DNA from 3 places in the Janthinobacterium sp. NFX145 genome. Region 2 is predicted to be linked to each of the others. Evidence: predicted binding sites of a transcription regulator. Region 2 holds the regulator's gene; each other region holds the start of a gene.

Region 1 (7,708 bases), 1.2 Mb from region 2:
CCCTTCTGGTCCTTGATCTGTTCGCGGCGCTTTTCCTGCAATTCGCGCTCGCGCGCATCGATCACGGCCTGGTCGTAAAAGGTCGCGTCCGTTGATTTGCGGGCGATCGTCAGCTGGTCCAGCGCGGCCATGGTGGCGCCCTGCAAGACGTACGATTCGGCCAGCGCCATGTGCTGCAAGGTCATCTTGCCCTGGTCCGCATAAGCTTTCGCCAGCAAGTCGTACAGTTCCGGCTCTTCCTTGTACAGCTGCACCTGCTCGCGCAGATACAAGGTCGATTGCTCCAGCTTGCCGGCAGCCATCAACGCTTCCGCATACTGGTGGGCAATGCCGCGCGAGAGGGGGAACTGCTGGCGCGCAGCGTCGGCCGCCTTCAGGGCCTGTTGCGCCACTTCCTTCTTTTGCGCCGGCATCAACAGCACTTCCAGCGCCATCGCCGCCAGCAGGGAATTGGGACCGTACGTGCCGCCCGACGTCAGCACATTTGGCGCGGCCGGCTGGTGCAGTGCCGCATTGGCCGCATCGAGTTCCTTTTGCGCCTCCGCCGGCTTGCCCTGCTTGACGGCGACAAAGGACAAGCCGTAATGGGCGGCCGTCACCTGGAAGCGGCTTTGCTGTTCCAGCTGCGTATTGAAGAGGGCCTTGGCATTCAACAAACCTTGCACGCTTTCATCCTGCAGCACGCGGGCGCGGGCCCGGGCCAGGTGGAAACTCAGGCTGTCCGCACGCTGCTTGTACGGCTGCTCGCGGATGCGCGCCTGGATGTCGGCGATGCGTTCCGTCGTCAGCGGGTGGGTCTGCAGGTAGGCGGGCATCAGGTCGCTGTACGAGCGGCTGGCCGCCTGCATGCGGCCGAAGAAGGCCACCATGCCGGTGGTGTCGAACCCGGCTTCGCCCATGATCTGGAAACCGATGCGGTCCGCCTCGCGTTCGGCGTCGCGGCCGAAATTGAGCTGGCGCTGGATGGCCAGGCCCTGGCCGGCGGCAAACACGCCCATGGCCACGTCGCCGCCGGCGCGCGAAGCGAGCGCCGCCAGCAGCATGGCCGCCAGCGGCATCAGGGCATCCTGGCGCTGCTGGCCCAGCATGCGCGCGATATGGCGCTGCGCCACGTGGCCGATCTCGTGCGACAACACGGACGCCAGTTCCGCCTCCGTTTGCGCCGCCAGCACCAGGGCCGAGTGCACGCCGATGAAGCCGCCAGGCAAGGCAAACGCGTTCAACTGGGGATCGCGCACGGCAAAGAAGAAATAATCGTAATTCGTTTCGCCGCGCACGCTGGGACGCGCCGCCACAAGCGCGTTGCCGAAGGTATTCAGATATTCGAGCAAGGGCGCGTCGTCAAGGTAGTCGCGGTCGCCGCGGATGCCGCGCATGATTTCCTCGCCGATCTTGCGCTCCATCGCCGGCGACAGGTCTTCGCGCGAGGTGTCGCCCAGGTTCGGCAGGTTTGGCGCCGGCGGCACGGCCAGCGGCGTCCAGCTGCTTGCAGGCTTGGCCGCCACGCTGGCGGCCGGCGCCGCAGGCGCGGAGGTATAGGTTTGCGCCAGCGCAGAAGGGGCAGCGCAGCACAGCGCGGCCAGCAGGGATGCACGCCATGGCTGGCGCAGCCATGCGGCGGCGGCGTTTTCAAGTACGGTCTGGAGGGGAGTTTTTGAATTCACGGGTGCTATCATACCTTGTTAGCGGCACCCATTCCCACGCGTGCCGCGCCCCACTCCTCACCTATTTTTGATGCCATGACAACAGCAGACAAGCAAGCCCCCGCCGGGGAATTGACCCATTTCGACGCCACGGGCCAGGCCCATATGGTCGACGTGGGCAGCAAGGAAGACACGCGCCGCAGCGCCGTGGCCGCCGGCACCATCCGCATGCAGCCCGCCACCCTGGCATTGATCATTTCGGGCAATGCAAAAAAAGGCGACGTGCTGGGCATCGCCCGCATTGCCGCCATCATGGGCGCCAAGCGCACCAGCGACCTGATTCCCCTGTGCCACCCGCTGGCCCTCACGCGCGTCACCGTCGATTTTGAAGTGGATGAAGCGGCCAACAGCGTGGACTGCCGCGCCCAGGTCGACACGACGGGCAAGACAGGCGTGGAAATGGAAGCGCTCACTTCCGTGCAGATCGGCTTGCTGACAATTTATGACATGTGCAAGGCCGTCGATCGGGGCATGGTCATGACGAATGTGCGCGTGCTGGAAAAGCATGGCGGCAAGTCGGGTGATTGGCATGCCGAGCTGTAGTTATTTTGCCTGGTGCGCCAGCTGCTCCTGGAAGCGGCGCAAATCGTACACTAGCCAGGCGCCGCCGGACAGGCACAGCGCGATGATGGCCTTGGACAGCGGCAAGTGAAATTGCTCCTGTCCTGCCAGCGCAAAGCCGGTATGGATCAGGAAGGTGGCCACGCCCAGGGCCGCGCAGCAGCTCGCATAAAAAGGTGCCCGCGCGGTGGACAGCAACACGTGCTTATAGCCCACCAGCACCACGGCAATCGCCGCCAGGTTAAACACGAGAAAACCCTGCACGCCGCCCGGCAGATGGAACATCTCCCACTCTTTCCAGTAGGCAGCGTCGATTTGATGCAGGATGAGGAACAACATGGTCCAGAAGTAGCTGCGCGGCATAGGATTTACATTCGTCAATATTGAAGCAATTGTAAAGCCTGCACCGCGCGGCGGCGCGTGCACCTGGCATTTTTCGATGCCAATATGAATTTCATTGATATAAATGCTTTTTCATCAAGAAATCATGCATACTGCGAGTCGTCCATATCCAGATGAGCATCGCATGACAAGCAAGCAGCCCGCCGTGGAAACCAAGCTCCAGGACTTCGACTTCGAGGCCATGAATCTGCAGGTGGGTGGCCGCATCCAGTTCATCACGCACCGCACCATCAAACCCATCCAGCATTTCTCGACCCTGATCGGCTATGTGAAAGATGAGTACCTGATCGTCAAGATTCCCATGGAAAACGGCGCTTCCATCGTGCTCAACGAGGGCGACAAGCTGACCATCCGCGTGTTTTCCGGCGTCACCGTGTGTTCGTTTTCCTGCAGCGTGCTGCGCATCTTTGGCCGCCCGCTCAACTATGTGCACCTGAGCTTTCCGGACGCCATCCAGGGCACCAGCCTGCGCACGGCCATGCGCGTCAAAGTGGACATTCCGGCGCAGCTGAGCTACCGCGACGTGGCGGCCGTGCCCGTGTTCATCGTCAACCTCAGCGTCTCGGGCGCGCTGATCGAGGCGCCCGGCATGCTCACACCGGACGATGAGGGCGTGGCGCTAAGCTTTACTCTGCTGGTGCAGCCGAACAAGCACCAGATGCGCGTCAATACGCGCGCCCGCATCCAGAACGTCAGCGTGGGCAAGCCGTCGAACGGCCATGCCGCCGAGGTGGCGGAAATCTATACGTATGGCGTGCAATTCATCGACCTGGAACCGACCCACTACACCCTGCTGCAAAACCTCACCTATGAAGCGCTGATCGCGGACCGGCAAAAAATCGTCTGATACCGGGCTGACAAGCGTCACCTAGAGCGTCGGCGTCACGTCAGGAATGTTGTTTTTGGTAATCGCTTCCTTCGCCGCCGGATTCGTCACGGTGGTGCTATTGAACCAGGTCAGACTGCTCGTGCCCGGCTTCATGGTCATCGTCACGGTTTGTCCACCGATACCGGTGCCCAGGTCGGCCGCCAGGGTCAGCACGATATCGCCCTTATTCACCGTGGCGCTGGCCACTTCGCGCGTGGCACTGAACACGGGAATGGCGCTGGGCACGGCCTGGGTGGGCGTGCTGCAGGCGGCCGCCTCGCCGCCGTTTTCCTGCACGCACAGGGCCACGGCCGTTTTCAAGGGGGCAGCGGCCGCCAGCACATTGCTGACCTTGGCCCGCATCGTGTAGTCGCCGTACTGGGGAATGGCCACGGCCGCCAGGATGCCGGCGATGGCCACCACGATCATCAGTTCTATCAGGGTAAATCCGCTTTGCGCGCGCATCGTATCCTCCCATGGTGCATTGCTCACGCCAGGTACGTTGCAAGCGCCATGCCAGCGGCGCGCCCGGGCAGCGGCGGCACGCATGGAAAGAAAAGCGACACATTTGGGCAGGTTCGGACCAGCATCGTCCGCCCAGGCCGGGAATCGGCCTGTCTTGCGGACAAAAAAAAGGAGCCGAAGCTCCTTTTTTGTACTGCGGTAACCAGGCTGAAATTACAGCATGGCTTTCAGCAGACGCGCCATTTCCGACGGGTTTTTGGTCACGGTGATGCCGCAAGCTTCCATGATTTCCAGCTTGGCTTGTGCCGTATCGGCACCGCCCGAGATCAGCGCGCCGGCGTGGCCCATGCGCTTGCCTGGAGGAGCGGTCACGCCAGCGATGAAGCCAACGACCGGTTTTTTCATGTTGTCTTTGATCCAATAAGCCGCGTTGGCTTCGTCTGGACCACCGATTTCGCCGATCATGATGACCGCGTCGGTATCTGGATCGTCATTGAACATCTTCATGATGTCGATGTGCTTCAGACCGTTGATCGGGTCGCCGCCGATGCCGACTGCCGACGATTGGCCCAGGCCCAGTGCGGTCAGCTGACCCACTGCTTCATAGGTCAGGGTGCCCGAACGCGACACCACGCCGATACGGCCCTTCTTGTGGATGTGACCTGGCATGATGCCGATCTTGATTTCGTCTGGCGTGATCAGGCCTGGGCAGTTAGGGCCCAGCAGCAAGGTTTTGCTGTTGGCTTTGGCCATGCGGTCTTTCAGAGCCATCATGTCACGCACAGGAATGCCTTCGGTGATGCAAATGGCCAGATCCATTTCAGCTTCGACAGCTTCCCAGATCGCCGCTGCCGCGCCTGCTGGCGGTACGTAGATCACGGACACGTTGGCGCCGGTTTCTTTTTTCGCTTCGGTCACGTTAGCGAAAATTGGAATGCCTTCGAAATCTTCGCCGGCTTTCTTCGGGTTCACGCCTGCCACGAAGGCAGCTTTGCCGTTCGCGTAGTCGCGGCAACCGCGGGTGTGGAACTGGCCGGTCTTGCCGGTGATCCCTTGGGTAACGACTTTGGTATCTTTATTGATCAGAATGGACATGTTGATTCCTTAATTAAGCTTGACCGGCAGCAGCGGCAACGACGCTCTTGGCTGCATCTTCCATGGTGTCGGCTGCGATGATAGGCAGACCGGAATCGGCCAGCATCTTTTTGCCCAGGTCTTCGTTGGTGCCCTTCATGCGCACGACCAGTGGCACGTTCAGCGAGACGGCTTTCACTGCGGCGATGACGCCTTCAGCGATCACGTCGCAACGCATGATGCCGCCGAAAATGTTCACCAGGATGGCTTTCAGGCCTGGGTTTTTCAGCATGATCTTGAACGCTTCGGTGACTTTTTCCGCCGTGGCGCCGCCGCCGACGTCCAGGAAGTTGGCTGGCTCGCCGCCGAACAGTTTAATCGTGTCCATGGTGGCCATGGCCAGGCCGGCGCCGTTCACCAGGCAACCGATGTTGCCGTCGAGCGAAATGTAGGCCAGGTCGAATTTCGACGCTTCGATTTCAGCTGGATCTTCTTCGTCCAGATCGCGCAGGGCGACGATTTCCGGATGACGGAACAGGGCGTTCGGGTCAAAGTTGAACTTGGCGTCCAGAGCGATGACTTTGCCGCTGCCGGTAACGATCAGCGGGTTGATCTCGGCCAGCGAGCAATCGGTTTCCCAGTACGCTTTGTACAGGCCTTGCAGGTTGACGCGGGCGTCGGCGATGGAGCCGGCAGGCACGCCGATTTTGGCGGCGATGTCGTCTGCCTGGGCATCGGTCAGGCCGGTGCCTGGATCGATGGTGACGTGGTGGATCTTCTCAGGGTGGCTCTCGGCCACTTCTTCGATGTCCATGCCGCCTTCGGACGACGCCATCAGGACGATTTTCTGGGTAACGCGGTCGGTGACCAGCGACACGTACAGTTCTTGTTTGATGTCGGCGCCTTCTTCCACCAGCAGGCGGTTGACTTTCTGGCCTTCGGCGCTGGTCTGATGCGTGATCAGCTGCATGCCCATGATCTGGTCAGCGTATTCCTTGACTTGCTCGATCGATTTTGCCACTTTCACGCCGCCGCCCTTGCCGCGGCCACCTGCGTGGATCTGTGCCTTGACGACCCACACCGGGCCGCCCAGGGTTTCCGCAGCCTTGACTGCCTCTTCGACGGACATGCACGGGATACCGCGTGGTACCGTCACTCCGTGCTGCCGGAGGATTTCTTTGGCTTGATACTCATGGATTTTCATGCTGGCTTCCCTTCTGATACTGATGTGTAAAAATACGGTTAGTGGTGCAAAAAAAACAGGAAAGCGCCGGGGTCACGGCTTGGCTACCCAGCGCGGGTAATACTGTGCCACCGCCCCACCATCGGTGCGCAGGGCGTGGCATTTGTCGAGTTGAAACGGCTTTTCATGCGATAAGTCAGCATTCGCACCGTCGCGGGTCGACCAGACATCGCCGGCAAATGCCTGAACCGTCGCAGTCGGCAAGACTTGCGCCAGTTCGGTCAAATGGGTACAGCCAGCGATTCCCGCCAGGCGCTGTTTCAAGTCGCGGCGGAAATTCTTCAATAAATTCAGACCGATCAAGGCCCGGTAAGCGGGGCCGATGGTATCGCAAAAACCGGGATAGGGCACGGCATCGGAGGCAGCTTCGGCCTCGACAATAGTCAGTTCGCGATCGACGGTAATGCGCAAGTGGAGGTCATGCAGAGGGGCGCCGGCGGGACGGGGGCCCGAGGCCAGGGTCGCGTCATAGCTTTTGATATCGGTGATACGGGCGTCAATATCCCACAGGCCGTCGTCGCGCACATACGCTTGGACGTCGATAACGCGGGAGTGCCGTAGGGCGCGCCGGGATACGGGAGTTGACAGGGGCATAAGACCGATGCCGCTTGCGCGGCCATAATTAGTAAGCAGCCATGTGCATAAAGCACGCCGTTCGCAGCTTCTACGAACAGCAACCGCACCTGCGGCGCCGCAAAAACCCTAAAAGTGTAGCACACAGGGCGCTAGTTGCGCCGCAACATAATTATTTATTGGTCTGGCCGCCCGCCGCAAATTATCAATGAAAATCGCAAAATGAATGACAAACATTCACAATTTAAATAACTCGGAAGCAGGTCGGCAGGCACTGGCAAGCTGGCCCGCGCCGCGCCTCAGTCTGTCACGCCCAGTATGCGCAAAATGGGCAAGTTACGCGCAGCGAAATGCTGTGCGTGCGCCAGCAGTTCGGCCAGGTTTTCCTCTTCCGTCAACAAGGGCTGCCCGTCCTTCGTCACCAACTGGTTCAGGCGCAGCAACACCGGCCACGTCGCGCGCACCCATTCTTGCGGCGTTGAACAACCTTGCAGTTTCGCCCACAGGAAGAGCTGTTGTAAATGCGGTACAGCCACGCCGCTGCCCGTCAGGGGACTGGCGAGGATGTTCAAATCGGTTCTTGCCAGCGCCTGTTCCAGCAAGTGCGCATTCAGGCGCGCCGTCTGCGGCCGCGCCACGGCGATGTCGGCCTCGTCCTGGACAGCCAGCACGCTGCCCTTGCTGACCAGCACCAGCATGATCTGCAGCAAGGCGGCCAGCTTGGCTTCGCTGCCCGCCAGTTGCTGCTCCAGCTCGCCTATCGTATAGACGCGATGGTCGGCCATGGCATCGAGCACGGGCGCATACACGCGCTCATCC
Region 2 (7,708 bases):
AGTTTTTTGCTTTCCTAATTCGTTTATACTTTGGGCATGAGTGTAACCCATGAAAAAACAATGCTGAAAGCTTTTGATCGAATTGACATGCAAGCGACGACCGAGCGCGCCGTCGCGCTGGCCCGCACCACCTTGCAGATCGAGTCCGACGCCATCGTTGCGCTGCACGCGCGCCTGGCCACGGACGACAGCGTGGGCCGCGCCGTGGCGCTGTTGCTGCAATGCAAAGGAAGAGTCGTCGTCTCGGGCATCGGCAAATCCGGCCATATCGCGCGCAAGATTGCCGCCACCCTCGCTTCCACCGGCACGCCGGCCCTGTTCGTGCATCCGGCCGAAGCGGCCCATGGCGACCTGGGCATGGTCACCTCGGAAGATGCCTTTATTGCCATATCGTATTCGGGCGAATCGTCGGAACTGATGGCCATCATGCCCGTCGTCAAGCGCATGGGCGGCGTGCTCATTTCCATGACGGGTAAACCGAATTCCAGCCTGGCCCAGCTGGCCGACGTGCACCTGGATGTTTCTGTTGAAAAAGAAGCCTGTCCGCTGAACCTGGCGCCGACGGCCAGCACCACCGTCACCCTGGCCCTGGGCGACGCGCTTGCCGTGGCCTTGCTCGACTTGCGCGGCTTCAAGGAAGAAGATTTCGCCCGCTCGCACCCGGGCGGCGCCCTGGGTCGCCGCCTGCTCACGCATGTGCATGACGTCATGCGCAGCGGCGAACGGGTGCCGCAAGTGCCCGTGGACGCCTCCTTGCTGCAGGCGCTGGAAGAAATGACGAAGAAAGGCATGGGCATGACGGCCGTCGTCGACGCGGACAACCGCCCCGTGGGCGTGTTTACGGATGGCGACTTGCGCCGCATGTTCGAGCGCGTGCAGGATTTCACGCAAGTGGCGATCCGCGACGTCATGCATGCGCAGCCGCGCAGCATCGCGCCCGAACGCCTGGCCGTCGATGCCGTGGCCGTGATGGAGCAGTTCCGCATCAACCAGATGCTGGTCGTCGATGCCGACGGCAAGCTGGTGGGCGCGCTGCATATCCATGATCTGACGCAAGCGAAGGTGATCTGATGGACAGCGTAGCGGACAACCTGGCACGCGCGGCCAAGGTCAGACTGATGATCTTTGACGTCGACGGCGTGCTCACCGACGGCAGCCTGCATTTCGGCCCGGACGGCGAGATGATGAAAACGTTTAATGTGTATGATGGCCTGGGCATCAAGCTGCTGCAGGAGTCGGGCGTGCAGACGGCCATCATCAGCGCGCGCCGCTCGGCCATCACGGCACGCCGCGCGCAGGACCTGGGCATTACCCATGTGCACCAGGGCGGCCACGACAAGCTGACGCCGTTTCGCGAACTGCTGGCGCTGACGGGCTTGACGGAAGAGCAATGCGGCTATATCGGCGACGACGTCATCGATGCACCCATCCTGAAGCGCGTCGGCTTTGCCGTCAGCGTGCCGGGCGGACGCCCGGAAGCGCAGGGCCTGGCGCACCATGTGACGCAGGCCGGCGGCGGCCGCGGCGCCGTGCGCGAGATCTGCGAATTCCTGCTGCGCGCCCAGGACAACTATGCGCGCGTCATGGCGCCGTTCCTGGAGTGAGGCGCGCCTTGCCGCCAGTGATATTGGAAAGAGTGAAACCCTATGCGTAAGCCAGGAGGCGCCCATCGCTGGCGCACGATTTTTACCCTGCTGGGCGCGGTTGTTGTCGCGCTGGCCAGCTTTTGGCTGCTCGAAGTGATGAACAAGAACAGCCAGGACATCAAGGCCAGCAAACATTTGGATGAGCCCGATTATTTCATCACCAATTTCAGCCTGGTGCGCATGGATTTGACGGGCAAACCCAGCTATATCGTGTCGGGCACCAAGCTCACGCATTATCCGGCCGACGATTCGTCCGATATCGACCAGCCCTTCGTGCGCAAGCTCACGCCCGGCATGCCGCCGTTGAACATGAACGCGGAACTGGCGCATATCGACCAGGACAATACCCGGCTGCAACTGCACCGCAAGGTCGTGATCGACCGCGTGGCCAGTCCGAAGGCGCAGAACCTGACGGTCAGGACGGAAGCGCTGACGGTGTTCCCGGATGAGGAAAGAATGGAAACGGACGTGCCTGTCGATATCCTGACGGGCGCCTCGCGCCTCAATGGCGTCGGCATGAAGGCCAATAACGCCACCGGCGTGGTGGAAGTGCAGAATGCGCTGCGCATGGTCCTACCGCCGAAACCGCGCCCGGCCGCGGCGGCAAAATGACAGAATGAAACAAGGAAACCATACTATGAAGAAGATCTTGCTGTTGACCGTATTTTCCCTGGCCATCATGGGCGTGGCGCATGCCGAGAAGGCCGATTCCGAGAAGGAAGCCGTCATCACGGCACGCAGCGGCCACGTCGATGACGTCAAGCAGGTGCGCACCCTGACGGGCGACGTCGTGCTGGTGAAAGGCACCCTGACCATGAAGGCGGGCCGGGCCCTGATCACGGAAGATCCGCAAGGCTACCAGTTCATTACCTTCTGGGCCGATCCCGGCAAGCTGGCCACCTTCCGCCAGAAGCGCGATGGCGCGGGCGACCTGTGGGTCGAAGGCGAAGCGGAGCGCGTGGAATACGACAACAAGACGGAAGTGGTGAAACTGTTTTCCAGAGCCAAGCTGACCCGCCTGGAAGGCACGAAAGTCACCGACGTGGCCAACGGCGCCTTCATCTCGTATGACAGCCGCAAGGAAGTGTTTGCGATGGAAAATTCCAACAGCGGCACCAGCACGCCCGATGGCGGCAGCGTGCGCATGGTGATCCAGCCGAAGACCAAGGCGCCGGCGGCGGAGAAAGCGCCGGCCACGCCCGCGCCAGGAAAGAAATAATGGAAAATACACGTTGCGGCAGCACCCTGATCGTTCGCGGTCTGCAAAAAACCTATGGCAAGCGGCAAGTCGTGCATGATGTCTCGCTGCAAGTCGAATGCGGCGAAGTGGTGGGTTTGCTGGGCCCGAACGGCGCCGGCAAGACCACCTCGTTCTACATGATCGTCGGCCTGGTGCCGTCGGACGGCGGCAGCATCGATATCAGCGGCGTGGACATTTCCAGCCTGCCGATTCACCGCCGCGCGCAGATGGGCCTGTCTTACCTGCCGCAGGAAGCGTCCGTTTTCCGCAAGCTGACGGTGGAAGACAATATCCGCGCCGTGCTGGAAATCCAGACCGTCGAAGGCCGTCCTTTGAAGAAGGCCGAGATCGAGGAGCGCCTGGACAAATTGCTGGCCGACTTGCAGATTGAAAAGCTGCGCGAGAACCAGGCCCTGTCCCTGTCGGGCGGCGAGCGCCGCCGCGTGGAAATCGCCCGCGCGCTGGCCACCGATCCCCGTTTCGTGCTGCTCGACGAGCCGTTCGCCGGCGTCGATCCGATCGCCGTGATCGAGATCCAGCGCATCGTGCGTTTCTTGAAGGAGCGCAATATCGGCGTGCTGATCACCGATCATAATGTGCGCGAGACGCTGGGTATCTGCGACCGTGCCTACATCATCAACCAGGGCTCGGTGCTGGCGTCGGGACGCCCCGACGACATCATCGCGAACGAGTCGGTACGCCGGGTCTATCTGGGCGAACACTTCCGCATGTAAGCCAATGAAACAATCATTGCAGCTGCGCACTTCGCAGCACCTGGCACTGACGCCGCAGTTGCAGCAATCGATACGCCTGTTGCAATTGTCTACCCTGGAATTGCACCAGGAACTAGAGCAATTGCTGACGGACAATCCCTTGCTCGAACGCCTCGACGATCCGCTCGACCGTTCGCTGCGCCTGCTTTCCGACGGCGCCTTGAGTTCCACGGCGGCGCCGGCCGAAGCGCCGCCCCAGCCGCCAGGCCAGGACGCGCCCGCCGCGCCGGCCGAAGCGGAAACCTTTGACGGCGAGGCGGGCGACAGTCCGGCTGCCGCGGACGGTGGCGACAGCGACTGGAGCGAGGCGAGCCGCGGCAAGGCGCCAGACGATGAAGATTCGCGTCCGCAGCTGGAGGCCCATCACTGCACCCTGCGCGAGCACCTGATGGAGCAGATGCGCGTGACGGTGCTCGAATTGCGCGACCGCGCGCTGGTCGAGTTGATCATCGATGCGCTCGACGACAATGGCTACCTGGAAGAGTCGCTCGACGACATCCTGGCGCGCCTGCCGGAAGAGCTGGAAATCGACGCCGACGAGATGCGCACGGCCTTGTCGCTGCTGCAAAGTTTCGATCCGCCGGGCGTGGGCGCGCGCAATGCGTCCGAATGCCTGGCGCTGCAGATCAAGCGCTTGCCGCACATCGCCATGGTGACGCGGCGCATGGCCCTCGTCATCGTGGAAAAGCACCTGGCCTGGTTTGCCCAGCGCGATTTCAATAAGCTGAAAAAAGCCCTCGATTGCGACGAGGAAGACTTGCGCGAAGCGCAGACGGTGATTCGCCAGTGCAATCCGCATCCGGGCGCCGTGTTCGCCTCGGACGTGTCCGATTACGTGGTGCCCGACGTCGTCGTCAAGCGCGCGCGCAATGGCTGGCAAGTGACCCTGAATAACGACGTCATGCCGCGCCTGCGCGTCAATGCCATGTACGCCAACTTGCTCAAGCAGGGCAAGGGCGAGGGTGCCATGGGCGCACAGTTGCAGGAAGCCAAGTGGCTGATCAAGAATATGCGCCAGCGCTTCGACACCATCCTGCGCGTGGCACAGGCGATAGTAGAAAGACAAAAGAACTTTTTCTCGCATGGGGCCGTTGCCATGCGCCCCCTTGTGCTCCGTGAAATAGCTGATACACTGGGTTTACACGAGAGTACTATCTCGCGGGTAACAACTCAAAAGTACATGCTGACCCCGCACGGCATGTTCGAGTTGAAATATTTCTTTGGTAGCCACGTCGCCACCGAAGCGGGGGGCGAAGCGTCATCGACGGCGATACGGGCATTGATCGTGCAACTGACAGGAGCAGAAGACCCTAAAAATCCTTTATCCGACAGTAAGATTGCGGACATGCTGGGGGAACAAGGCATGGTGATTGCGCGACGTACTGTTGCCAAATACCGGGAAGCGTTGAAAATTCCGCCAGTGAGCCTGCGTAAGTGTTTGTAAGTTTTTTTCGGTTCCTCTGCGGGCCGGATAGGATGGACCGCACGAACCCGATCATCTTTAGGAGTGTGTATGAATCTCACCATCAGCGGACATCATCTCGAAGTGACACCAGCCATCCGTGAATACGTACAAACGAAGCTGGAGCGCGTGAAACGTCATTTCGATCAAGTCATCGATATCGCCGTGATTCTGACCGTGGATAACCTCAAAGAGAAAGAAAAACGTCAAAAGGCTGAAGTCAACCTGCGTTTGAGCGGCAAGACTGTCTATGTGGAAAGCCTGGCGCACGACCTGTACGCCGCGATCGATACCCTGATCGACAAGCTCGATAGGCAAGTGATGAAATACAAAACCAAAGTGCAAGGGCACGGTAAAGAGGCGATCAAGCATCTGCCAGACAACTCCGAGGAAGACGCCGTCGTCGCCGTTTAAGGCCACCCGCTTCCAGCAGTTGTGATCAACTAAGGGCGCACATCTTGCGCCCTTTTTTGCGCCTGGACCTGTTGAACGCAATCTTCCCCGCGCAAGGGCTAGAATGTTTGCACTTTCACTTCTTTCCTGCCTGCCATGAGCGACTTCGTCCAGACCTCCATCCGCAACCGCACCGGGCACATCGTGCTCGACCGTCCGAAAGCCTTGAATTCCCTGTCGCTGGAGATGGTGCGCGCCCTGAGTGCGGTCTTGCTGGCCTGGCGCGATGATCCGCACGTGGACGCCGTGGTGATCCGATCGAGCAGCGAAAAAGCCCTGTGCGCCGGCGGCGATATCCGCTTCTTTTACGATGCGGGACTGGCCACGCCGCAAGGCGGCAGTGCCCAGCTGGAAGATTTCTTTACCGAAGAATACGCCTTAAATCATGTGATTCATTTCTATCCGAAACCGTATATTGCCGTGATGGATGGCGTGGTGATGGGCGGCGGCATGGGCGTGGCGCAAGCCGGGCCCGGCAACCGCCTGCGCATCGTGACGGGCCGCACACGCATGGCCATGCCGGAAGTTAATATTGGCTTGTTCCCCGATGTGGGCGGCAGTTATTTCCTGTCCCGCCTGGCCGGTCAACTGGGCCTGTATCTGGGCTTGACGGGCCTGACCATCAACGCGGCCGATGCCCTGTACACGGGTCTGGCCGATGTGTTCCTGCCCGAGGCGCAGATGGGGGCGTTGCTGGCCCTGATCGAGTCGACGCCGGGCGAGGCCTTGCCGGTGGCCATCAAGGCGCTGGCGGCGCCGTTCCAGGCCGAGGCGGGGGACTCTCCTCTGGCGACGGCGCGCGCGGCGCTGGACCGTCATTTCGGTGCGCCTTCCGTGGCGGCCATCATGGCCTCGCTGGCGCAGGACGACAGCGCGTTCGCGGCCAGGGCGCTGGCGGCCATGCGCCTGCGTTCGCCCTTGATGATGTCGGTGACCCTGGAATTGCTGCGGCGGGGCGCTCACCTGGGCGTGGCCGATTGTCTGCGACTGGAGCGCACGGTGGTGCGCCACAACTTCGAGCATGGCGAAGTGCTCGAAGGCGTGCGCGCGCTGGTGGTCGACAAGGACAATGCGCCGCGCTGGAACCCCGCCAGCCTGGACGAGGTCGACGCTGCCATGGTGGCGCGCTTCTTTGCCCCCGTCTGGCCGGCTCAAGCGCATCCGCTGCGCCACCTGAATTAACTAGGAGCGTTCGCGGTGGCGCAGGACCACGCGCTCGTTGGGGCCAAAGTATTGCGCCAAGCGTTCCGCCATGTACACGGAGCGGTGCTGGCCGCCCGTGCAACCGAGCGCCACCGTCAGGTAGCTGCGGTTGTCGGACTTGAATGACGGCAGCCATTTCTCGATGAAGGCGCGGATGTCTGCCAGCAGTTCCAGCGCGCTCGGCTGCGCGTCGAGGAAGGCGATCACGGGCGCGTCGCGTCCGTCGAGGGGGCGCAGCGCCAGGTCGTAATAGGGATTCGGCAAGGCCCGCACGTCGAAGACGAAATCGGCGTCCAGCGGCACGCCCAGCTTGAAGGCGAACGATTCGAAGAACAGGGTCAGCGGCGCGCGTTCGGAGGCGACGATATCCTTGATCCAGGCGCGCAGCTTGTTGGCGCTCAGTTCCGACGTGTCGATCACATGGCCCAGCTGTTCGATGGCCGACAGGCGCTCGCGTTCTTCCGAGATGCACTCGATCAGGGTGCGGCGGCTGGCCGGATTCTGGTTCGGACGCAATTCGTGCGACAGCGGATGGCTGCGCCGCGTTTCCGAGAAGCGCGCCACCAGCGAATGCGTGGTCGCTGTCAGGAACATGACCTTGACGTCGTGCCCCTGGTCGCGCAGCAGCGCCACATTGTGCGGCAGGCTGGTCAGCGACTCGGCGCTGCGCGCATCGACTGCGACGGCCAGTTGCGGTGTACCTTCGTCGAGCAGGGTTTGCACCAGGCTGGGCAGCAAGGCTGGTGGCAGGTTGTCAACACAATAGTAGCCGGTATCTTCCAGCACATTGAGCGCGACGGATTTACCGGAGCCGGATATTCCGGTGATAAGGACGATATGCATACGCCGATCATACAATAAAGATCGACGCTCTGCTCCCAAGGCAATTATCTTTACAAATTATTGCAATTATTGTTCGAGCATTGCTTGT
Region 3 (7,708 bases), 2.8 Mb from region 2:
AGATAGACGAACGACGGCAGCAAGGAAAGCTCTTCGACGGTGCCCGGCGCCGACAGTTGCGGCACTTTCAGCACGCCGTGGCTGGATTGCTCGCCGTCGCTCTCGACCAGGTTCACATACGACAGGGCGCTGTGGGTGGTGCCCAGGTCGATGCCGATGGCGTAGCGCGGGGTGTTGTTCGTTGTGTCGTTCACAGTTCCACCTCGGCCGGTGCCAGGATGGCGGCGTCGTGCTGCTCGCTCAGTTTCGGCAGGCGCACGCTGGACGCGCGCCAGCCACGATGGCTCAATGTACCCGTGAATGGCGCTGAACCGACGACGTTGCCCGTCAGGCGTACTTGCGCGCTGTCAAAACCTTCCTGCAGGACGATGCGGCTGCCTTCGGCTTCCTGGCGCACGGCGTCGATGGTGAAATATTCGCGCATGACCTTGGCGCAGCCTTCATGCACGACGCGGGCGGCAGCACCGATGTCGGCATCGGCATGGCTGCCCAGGTTTTCCTGGGTGAAGTCGATCAATCGCGCTTCGCGTTGCAGCAGGGCCAGCAATTGCAGGGCGGCGTCTGGCGTCGCTTCTTTCAAAATGATGGGTGCGGCGGCTGGCGTCGGCACGGGCGCTGGCGCAGGTGCCACTGGCGCGACGGGAGCGGCCTCGGGCAGGGACAGCTTTTCCACGCGGGCCGCATAGGCGGCGTCCGACAGGGTGCTGAAGAAGGCGCCGAAAGCCAGCGGGACACGGCGCCAGAACGATGGGTGGGACGATGATGTGCTCATAGGGAACTCGTTTCTCTGATCTGTAGGGAGGCGTCGGCGGCGCGCCCGGTGACGGGGCCGCTTCGCAGGGTAGTGCTTGTGCCGGGTCTATGTGGCCGGCTGCGTTTGCCCGCATGATACCAGCTACCGGGCCGGCGCCAAAGTCGCCGCCCCCCGCGCAGAGAGCCTGACGCGTGGATTTTCTTTGTTCCTGCGCAAGGAAACGCTCGATTTCATGCTGTTTCGTCTAGAATCGCGCATTATCTTTTTGCATGACCTGGATGCCATGTCTACCGACTTTTCCCCCGACTTTTCCATATATCTAGCCAGCAGCCTGTATATCGACAGCGACCATCCGGCCGTGCGCGCCAGGGCAGCCGCATTGGCGGCAGGCGCGGTGGGCGACGCCGCCATCGCTGCCCGCTGCTTTGCCTTTGTGCGCGACGAGGTGGCCCACAGCTGGGACTACCAGCGCAATCCCGTCACTTGCCGCGCTTCCGACGTCTTGCAGCATGGCACGGGTTACTGTTATGCGAAGAGCCATTTGCTGGCCGCATTGCTGCGCGCCAACGGCATTCCTGCCGGCCTGTGCTACCAGCGCCTGGCCATCGGCGAAGTGGGGCCGCCGTTTTGCCTGCATGGCTTGAACGCCGTGTACCTGCAGGAGTTTGGCTGGTACCGCGTCGATGCGCGCGGCAACAAGCCTGGCGTCGCGGCCGCTTTCACGCCGCCACGCGAGCAGCTGGCCTTTCCCGTGCTGGCGCCCGAGGAGCGCGACTTGCCGGAAATCTGGGCGGCACCGCTGCCGCAGGTGGTGGCGTCCCTGACCGGCCATGCGACGGTGCAGGACGTGGCGGCGCACTTGCCCGATATCGAATTGTTGCCTCTGCAAAAATAATCCATAGAAAGAAATCATGAAAAAAATCTGTATTGGCCTGATCGGCCTGATGTTGCTGGCCGGTTGCGGCAGCAAGGGCGAGAGCGGCGGGCAATCGAGCGCCGCGCGCCTTGATGGCAAGGAAAAGGGCAGCGAGTTTCTTGCCTATGAACATAATGTCAGCGTCGATACGAATGAGGCGCAAGTGCGGCCCCTGTATGAAAAGGTGGTCGCCGCCTGCAAGGCCGACACGGAAAACGGCTGTCTGCTGCTCGATTCCAGCGTCGACAGCGGCCGCTACGTGCATGCGCGCATCAGCATGCGCGCCAAGCCGGCCGGCATCAAGAAGCTCGTCGCGCTGGTCGCGGCCGAAGGCGACGTCACCAGCCAAGGCACCAAGGTGGAAGACTTGGGCCGTCCTGTGCTCGATAGCAAGAAACGCCTGGAAATGCTCAAGCAATACCAGGCGCAATTGCAAGACCTTGAAAAGCGTTCAGGCACGAACGTCGATGCCCTGATCAAGGTGAGCAAGGAACTGGCCACCGTGCAAGTGGAGCTGGAGCAGGCGACGGCGGCCAATGCGCTGTTGATGCAGCGCATAGACACGGATTTGCTGAACGTCGTCATCAGTGCTGAAGGCAAGCAATCGTTCTGGCGGCCCGTCAAGCGCGCGCTGGGCAATTTCACGGAAAACCTGTCGGAAGGCGTGGCCAACGCCATCACGGCCATGGCCTATATCCTGCCGTGGCTGATTGCTTTCGTGCTGCTGTTCCCGCTGGGACGCAAGGGCTGGCGCCGCCTGCGTGGAGTTCCTCGCAAGGATTGATGCCGGGATTGTTGCGTCCGGCGCACCGTTTTACGGCAATTTGAAACCTGACTGCACAGTCCTTGTGCAGCCAGGTTTTTTTTCGTGCGGCAAAAGCCGCATGCACCACGACGGACACCTGCTGGTGCTGGCATGCATTCTGCTTTAACAACATCGTATGCCCAGCTTTGACCCCACGAACCCATCACAGGAGTCCCCATGTCACGACGCATCATCCTGAAAGCGGCCGCCGCCGGCGCCCTGGCCCTGGCCACGTCCACTTATATGCAGGCAGCCCTGGCCGCCGATACGATCAAGGTGGGCATTTTGCACTCCCTGTCGGGCACCATGGCCATTTCCGAAACGTCGCTGAAAGACGTAGCCTTGATGACGATTGCCGAGATCAATGCCAAGGGTGGCGTGCTGGGCAAGAAGCTGGAAGCCGTCGTCGTCGACCCGGCGTCGAACTGGCCTTTGTTCGCGGAAAAAGCGCGCCAGCTGGTGGCGCAGGATAAAGTAGCTGTCGTGTTTGGCTGCTGGACATCCGTGTCGCGCAAGTCGGTTTTACCCGTGTTCAAGGAACTCAACAGTCTGCTGTTTTACCCGGTGCAATACGAGGGCGAGGAACTGGAAAAGAACGTGTTTTATACGGGCGCGGCACCGAACCAGCAGGCGATCCCGGCCGTCGAATACCTGATGAGCAAGGATGGCGGCGGCGCCAAGCGCTTCGTGCTGCTGGGCACGGATTACGTGTATCCGCGCACCACCAACAAGATCCTGCGCGCCTTCCTGAAAAGCAAGGGAGTCAAGGATAGCGATATCAGCGAGGTCTACACGCCGTTCGGCCACGCCGACTATCAAACCATCGTCGCCAACATCAAGAAGTTTTCCGCGGGCGGCAAGACGGCCGTCATTTCCACCATCAATGGCGATTCGAACGTGCCGTTTTACAAGGAGCTGGGCAATGCCGGCTTGAAAGCCACGGACGTGCCCGTCGTCGCGTTTTCCGTGGGCGAGGAAGAGCTGCGCGGCATCGATACCAAGCCCTTGCTGGGGCATTTGGCGGCGTGGAATTACTTTGAATCCGTCAAGAACCCAGTGAATACGGCCTTCATCAAGCAGTGGAAAGCGTATGCCGTGGCGCAAAAGCTGCCGAACGCGGGTTCGGTCGTGACGAACGACCCGATGGAAGCGACCTATGTCGGCATCCACATGTGGGCGCAAGCTGTGGAAAAGGCGAAATCGACGGACACGGACAAGGTGATCGCCGCCATGGCCGGCCAGAGCGTCAAGGCGCCGTCGGGCTTCACCCTGACCATGGATGCGACCAATCACCACCTGCACAAGCCCGTGATGATCGGCGAGATCAAGGCCGATGGGCAATTCAATGTCGTGTGGAAAACAAAGGAACCGATACGCGCCCAGCCGTGGAGCCCGTTCATCAAGGGGAATGAGGGCAAGCAGAAGTTATGAGTTAGCGGCCAAAAGGCCGGGGTCAGTCGCTTCGCGATCGGAATTCGTCCCATTGGGACGAATTCCCCCGACGGGACTTGGTGTCCCTGTCTGACCCCAGATTTTCGCTCGGGCTGAAATAACGATGAGAGGTCTTTCCGCATGCGTCTGCTACGTCGTATTTTGTTATTACTTTGCCTGTTGCCTCTGTCTGCGCAGGCCGCCATTCCCCCCGATCTGCTGAAGCCCCTCTCCGGCGACGACCCCGACACAAGGGTCGCCGCCGTCGCCCAGATCGCCGCCCTGGCCACGCCCGAGGCTGCCAAGGTGCTGCAAGCCTTGCAGGACGATCAGTTATATGCCGCGCCCGACGGCAAGGTGTATATCGTCGATGGCGAGCAGGCGGTTGACCCGGCAAGCGGCCAGAACGTGCCGATGCCGGAAGGCATCGATGGCGTGATGGTCAACAACCGCTTGCGCTCGGCCGTGGCGGGCGCCTTGTCGGGCTTGCAGCTGCTGGCGCCGGAGCGGGCCACGCGCCTGGCCGCCGCGCAAGCTTTGCAAAAGGCGGTCGATCCCGCGCAAATCCCCCTGATCCGCACGGCGCTGGCGCGGGAAAACGATGCTGAAATTAAACAACTATTGCAAGTGCTGATCGCCAGCGCCAACCTGCATGCGCCCGATGCGGCCACGCGCAAGCAAGCCGTGCAGGAACTGGCCGGCAGCAGCGATGCGCGCTTGCTGCCCGTGCTGCAAGCCATGCTGGACAAAGGGGGCGAGCTGGACGAAGCCGTGCAACTGGCCGCCATCGAAACCATGCGCCAGATCAAGGGACGAGTATCGCGCATGGAATTGGCCGGCACTGTGTTTTACGGCATCTCGCTGGGCAGCGTGCTGCTGCTGGCCGCCTTGGGCCTGGCCATTACGTTTGGCTTGATGGGCATCATCAACATGGCACATGGCGAATTGCTGATGATAGGCGCTTACACGACGTATCTGTGCCAGCTGTTTTTTCGCAGCTACTTGCCTGGCCTGCAGGATGCGTATCTGCTGGCCGCCTTGCCGGCCGCCTTTGTTGTTGCCGGCCTGGTGGGCGTGGCGCTGGAACGCACGGTGATTCGCTGGCTATATGGTCGGCCGCTGGAAACCCTGCTGGCCACCTGGGGCATCAGCCTGATCCTGATGCAGGCCGTGCGCACGATCTTCGGCGCGCAAAACGTGGAAGTGGCCAATCCGGCCTGGATGTCGGGCGGCGTCACCGTGCTGGGCGGTCTCGTGCTGCCGTATAACCGCCTCGCCATCATCGGCTTTGCCGTCGTTGTCGTGGTGGCCGTGTGGCTGATTTTGAACAAGACACGGCTGGGCCTGTTCGTGCGGGCCGTAACACAAAACCGCCGCATGGCCGATTGCGTGGGCGTGGCCACGGGCAAGGTCGACATGCTGACCTTCGGCCTCGGTTCCGGCATCGCCGGGCTCGGCGGCGTGGCCCTGTCGCAGCTGGGCAATGTGGGGCCGGACCTGGGCCAAAGCTACATCGTCGATTCCTTCATGGTGGTGGTGCTCGGTGGCGTGGGCCAGTTGGCCGGCACCGTGATCGCCGCGCTGGGCCTGGGCGAAGTGAACAAATTTCTCGAACCGGTGGCGGGCGCCGTGCTGGCGAAGATCGCCATTCTCGTGTTCATCATCATTTTCATCCAGCGCCGGCCGCAGGGCCTGTTTGCCATGAAGGGACGCAGCGTCGAATGACTACCTCCTATCCGATAAAGCAGGGCCTGTTCACGCGGCCCGTCTGGCTGGCCATTGCCGCCTGCACGCTGCTGGCGGCGCTATTGCCGATGTTTAATCTGGCGTTTGCCGAAGGCCATGCGCTGCACGTGTCCGCCTACACGGTGGCGCTGGTGGGCAAGTTCATGTGCTACGCGCTGGCCGCGCTGGCGCTGGACCTCGTCTGGGGCTACACGGGCATCCTGTCCCTGGGGCACGGCGTGTTCTTTGCGCTGGGCGCGTATGCGCACGGCATGTATCTGATGCGCGCCATCGGCGACCAGGGCCAGTACCACAGCAGCTTGCCCGATTTCATGGTCTTTCTCGACTGGAAAACCTACCCGTGGTACTGGGCGTTCACGGAACATTTCTGGTATTGCATGGCGCTCGTCGTGCTGGTGCCCGGCGTGCTGGCGTTTGTCTTCGGTTATTTTGCGTTTCGCTCGCGCATCAAGGGCGTGTATTTTTCCATCATCACGCAAGCGATGACGTATGCCTTCATGCTCTTGTTCTTCCGCAATGACACGGGCTTTGGCGGCAACAACGGTTTCACGGATTTCAAGACCATCCTCGGCCATAGCATCACGGCGCCCGCCACCCGGGCCGTGCTGTTCCTGCTGACCCTGGCCTTCCTGCTGGCCGCCTTGATCGGCGCGCGCGCCATCGTCCGCTCGAAACTGGGCCGGGTCCTGCAGGGCGTGCGTGACAGCGAAGCGAGGCTGATGTTTCTCGGCTACAACCCGCTGTGGTTCAAGCTGTTCGTCTGGACCTTGTCGGCCGTGCTGTGCGGCATCGCTGGCGCCTTGTACGTGCCGCAAGTGGGCATCATCAACCCGTCCGAAATGTCACCGGCAAATTCCATCGAGATGGTCGTGTGGGTGGCTGTCGGTGGGCGGGGCACCTTGATCGGTCCCATCCTGGGCGCCTTCACCGTCAATGGCTTGAAAAGCTGGTTCACGGCCGCCTTGCCGGAACTGTGGCTGTTCGCGCTGGGGCTGCTGTTCATCGTCGTGACCCTGTTCATGCAGCAGGGCATGTTGGGCGTGTTGAGCAAGCTCAAACGTAAAAAGGCGGCCGTCGTGGCAGAGGAGGCCGCATGAGCATCCGCATGTTGCCCGGAATGGCCAGCACCGAGGCTGGCGCCACGTATTCGCGCGTGAAAAGCGAGGGCGTCGATACGACGCATGGCGCGATTTTGTACCTCGAAGACATCAGCGTATCGTTCGACGGCTTCAAGGCCATCAACAAGCTCAGTCTCGATATTTCTGTGGGCGAGTTGCGCTGTATCATTGGTCCGAATGGCGCGGGCAAGACGACGATGATGGATGTGATTACCGGCAAGACGCGGCCCACGTCCGGCACGGCCTGGTTCGGCCAGACCATGAACCTGGCCACCATGACGGAAGCGCAAATCGCCCACGCGGGCATTGGCCGCAAGTTCCAGCGCCCCACCGTGTTCGAGCAGCACACGGTGTTCGACAACCTGGAACTAGCGATGAAGATGGACAAGCGCGTGGCGCCCACCCTGTTTGCACGCCTCATGTCGGAGCAGGCAGGCAAGATCGAAGCGATATTGCGCTTGATCCGCCTCAACGGCCAGGAAGCGCGGCCGGCCGGCTTGCTGTCGCACGGGCAAAAGCAGTGGCTGGAAATCGGCATGCTCTTGATGCAGGAGCCGCAGCTGATTCTATTGGACGAACCGGTGGCCGGCATGTCGGATGCGGAAACGGCGCGCACGGCGGAATTGCTCAATGAATTGCGCGGCAAGCATTCCATCATGGTGGTCGAGCACGACATGGGTTTTGTCACGGAAATTGCCCAGCAAGGTATCGTTACCGTGCTGCATGAAGGGTCCGTGCTGGCGCAGGGCCGCATGGAAGAAGTGCAGGCCGACGAGCGCGTCATCGAAGTCTATCTGGGAAGGTGAATACATATGCTGGAAGTCGAGCAATTGAATCAATACTATGGTTCCTCGCACACCTTGCGCGGCATCAATCTGTCGGCGCGCAAGGGCGAATGTCTGGCTTTGCTGGGCCGCAATGGCGTGGGCAAGACGACC

The links. The regulator sigma-54, encoded in region 2, starts transcription at its own class of promoters, with help from an activator protein. The targets are predictions, from matches to a motif close to TGGCANGNAANCTGCTTT.
Region 1: ACPJXG_RS02490 (pilin) is a predicted target of sigma-54. The motif match lies at 4,036-4,053, and genes of this name have one in related genera.
Region 3: urtA (urea ABC transporter substrate-binding protein) is a predicted target of sigma-54. The motif match lies at 2,583-2,600, and genes of this name have one in related genera.

The regions. Positions count from the first base shown of each region.
Region 1 covers NZ_CP187360.1:568,209-575,916, reverse strand. Annotated here, with positions in the region: gene ACPJXG_RS02510 (M48 family metalloprotease) at 1-1,586, opposite strand, end outside; gene moaC (cyclic pyranopterin monophosphate synthase MoaC) at 1,740-2,246, shown strand; gene ACPJXG_RS02500 (DUF6713 family protein) at 2,247-2,627, opposite strand; gene ACPJXG_RS02495 (flagellar brake protein) at 2,791-3,513, shown strand; gene ACPJXG_RS02490 (pilin) at 3,535-3,999, opposite strand; gene sucD (succinate--CoA ligase subunit alpha) at 4,213-5,094, opposite strand; gene sucC (ADP-forming succinate--CoA ligase subunit beta) at 5,108-6,277, opposite strand; gene ACPJXG_RS02475 (DUF2889 domain-containing protein) at 6,350-6,910, opposite strand; gene ACPJXG_RS02470 (class I SAM-dependent methyltransferase) at 7,189-7,708, opposite strand, start outside.
Region 2 covers NZ_CP187360.1:5,794,138-5,801,845, reverse strand. Annotated here, with positions in the region: gene ACPJXG_RS26015 (KpsF/GutQ family sugar-phosphate isomerase) at 37-1,071, shown strand; gene ACPJXG_RS26010 (KdsC family phosphatase) at 1,071-1,604, shown strand; gene lptC (LPS export ABC transporter periplasmic protein LptC) at 1,647-2,258, shown strand; gene lptA (lipopolysaccharide transport periplasmic protein LptA) at 2,284-2,865, shown strand; gene lptB (LPS export ABC transporter ATP-binding protein) at 2,865-3,620, shown strand; gene ACPJXG_RS25990 (RNA polymerase factor sigma-54) at 3,625-5,103, shown strand; gene hpf (ribosome hibernation-promoting factor, HPF/YfiA family) at 5,173-5,535, shown strand; gene ACPJXG_RS25980 (enoyl-CoA hydratase/isomerase family protein) at 5,671-6,756, shown strand; gene rapZ (RNase adapter RapZ) at 6,757-7,620, opposite strand.
Region 3 covers NZ_CP187360.1:2,158,671-2,166,378, forward strand. Annotated here, with positions in the region: gene ACPJXG_RS09670 (Hsp70 family protein) at 1-194, opposite strand, end outside; gene ACPJXG_RS09675 (DUF2760 domain-containing protein) at 191-772, opposite strand; gene ACPJXG_RS09680 (transglutaminase-like domain-containing protein) at 1,038-1,649, shown strand; gene ACPJXG_RS09685 (DUF4349 domain-containing protein) at 1,666-2,454, shown strand; gene urtA (urea ABC transporter substrate-binding protein) at 2,653-3,906, shown strand; gene urtB (urea ABC transporter permease subunit UrtB) at 4,048-5,631, shown strand; gene urtC (urea ABC transporter permease subunit UrtC) at 5,628-6,749, shown strand; gene urtD (urea ABC transporter ATP-binding protein UrtD) at 6,746-7,576, shown strand; gene urtE (urea ABC transporter ATP-binding subunit UrtE) at 7,583-7,708, shown strand, end outside.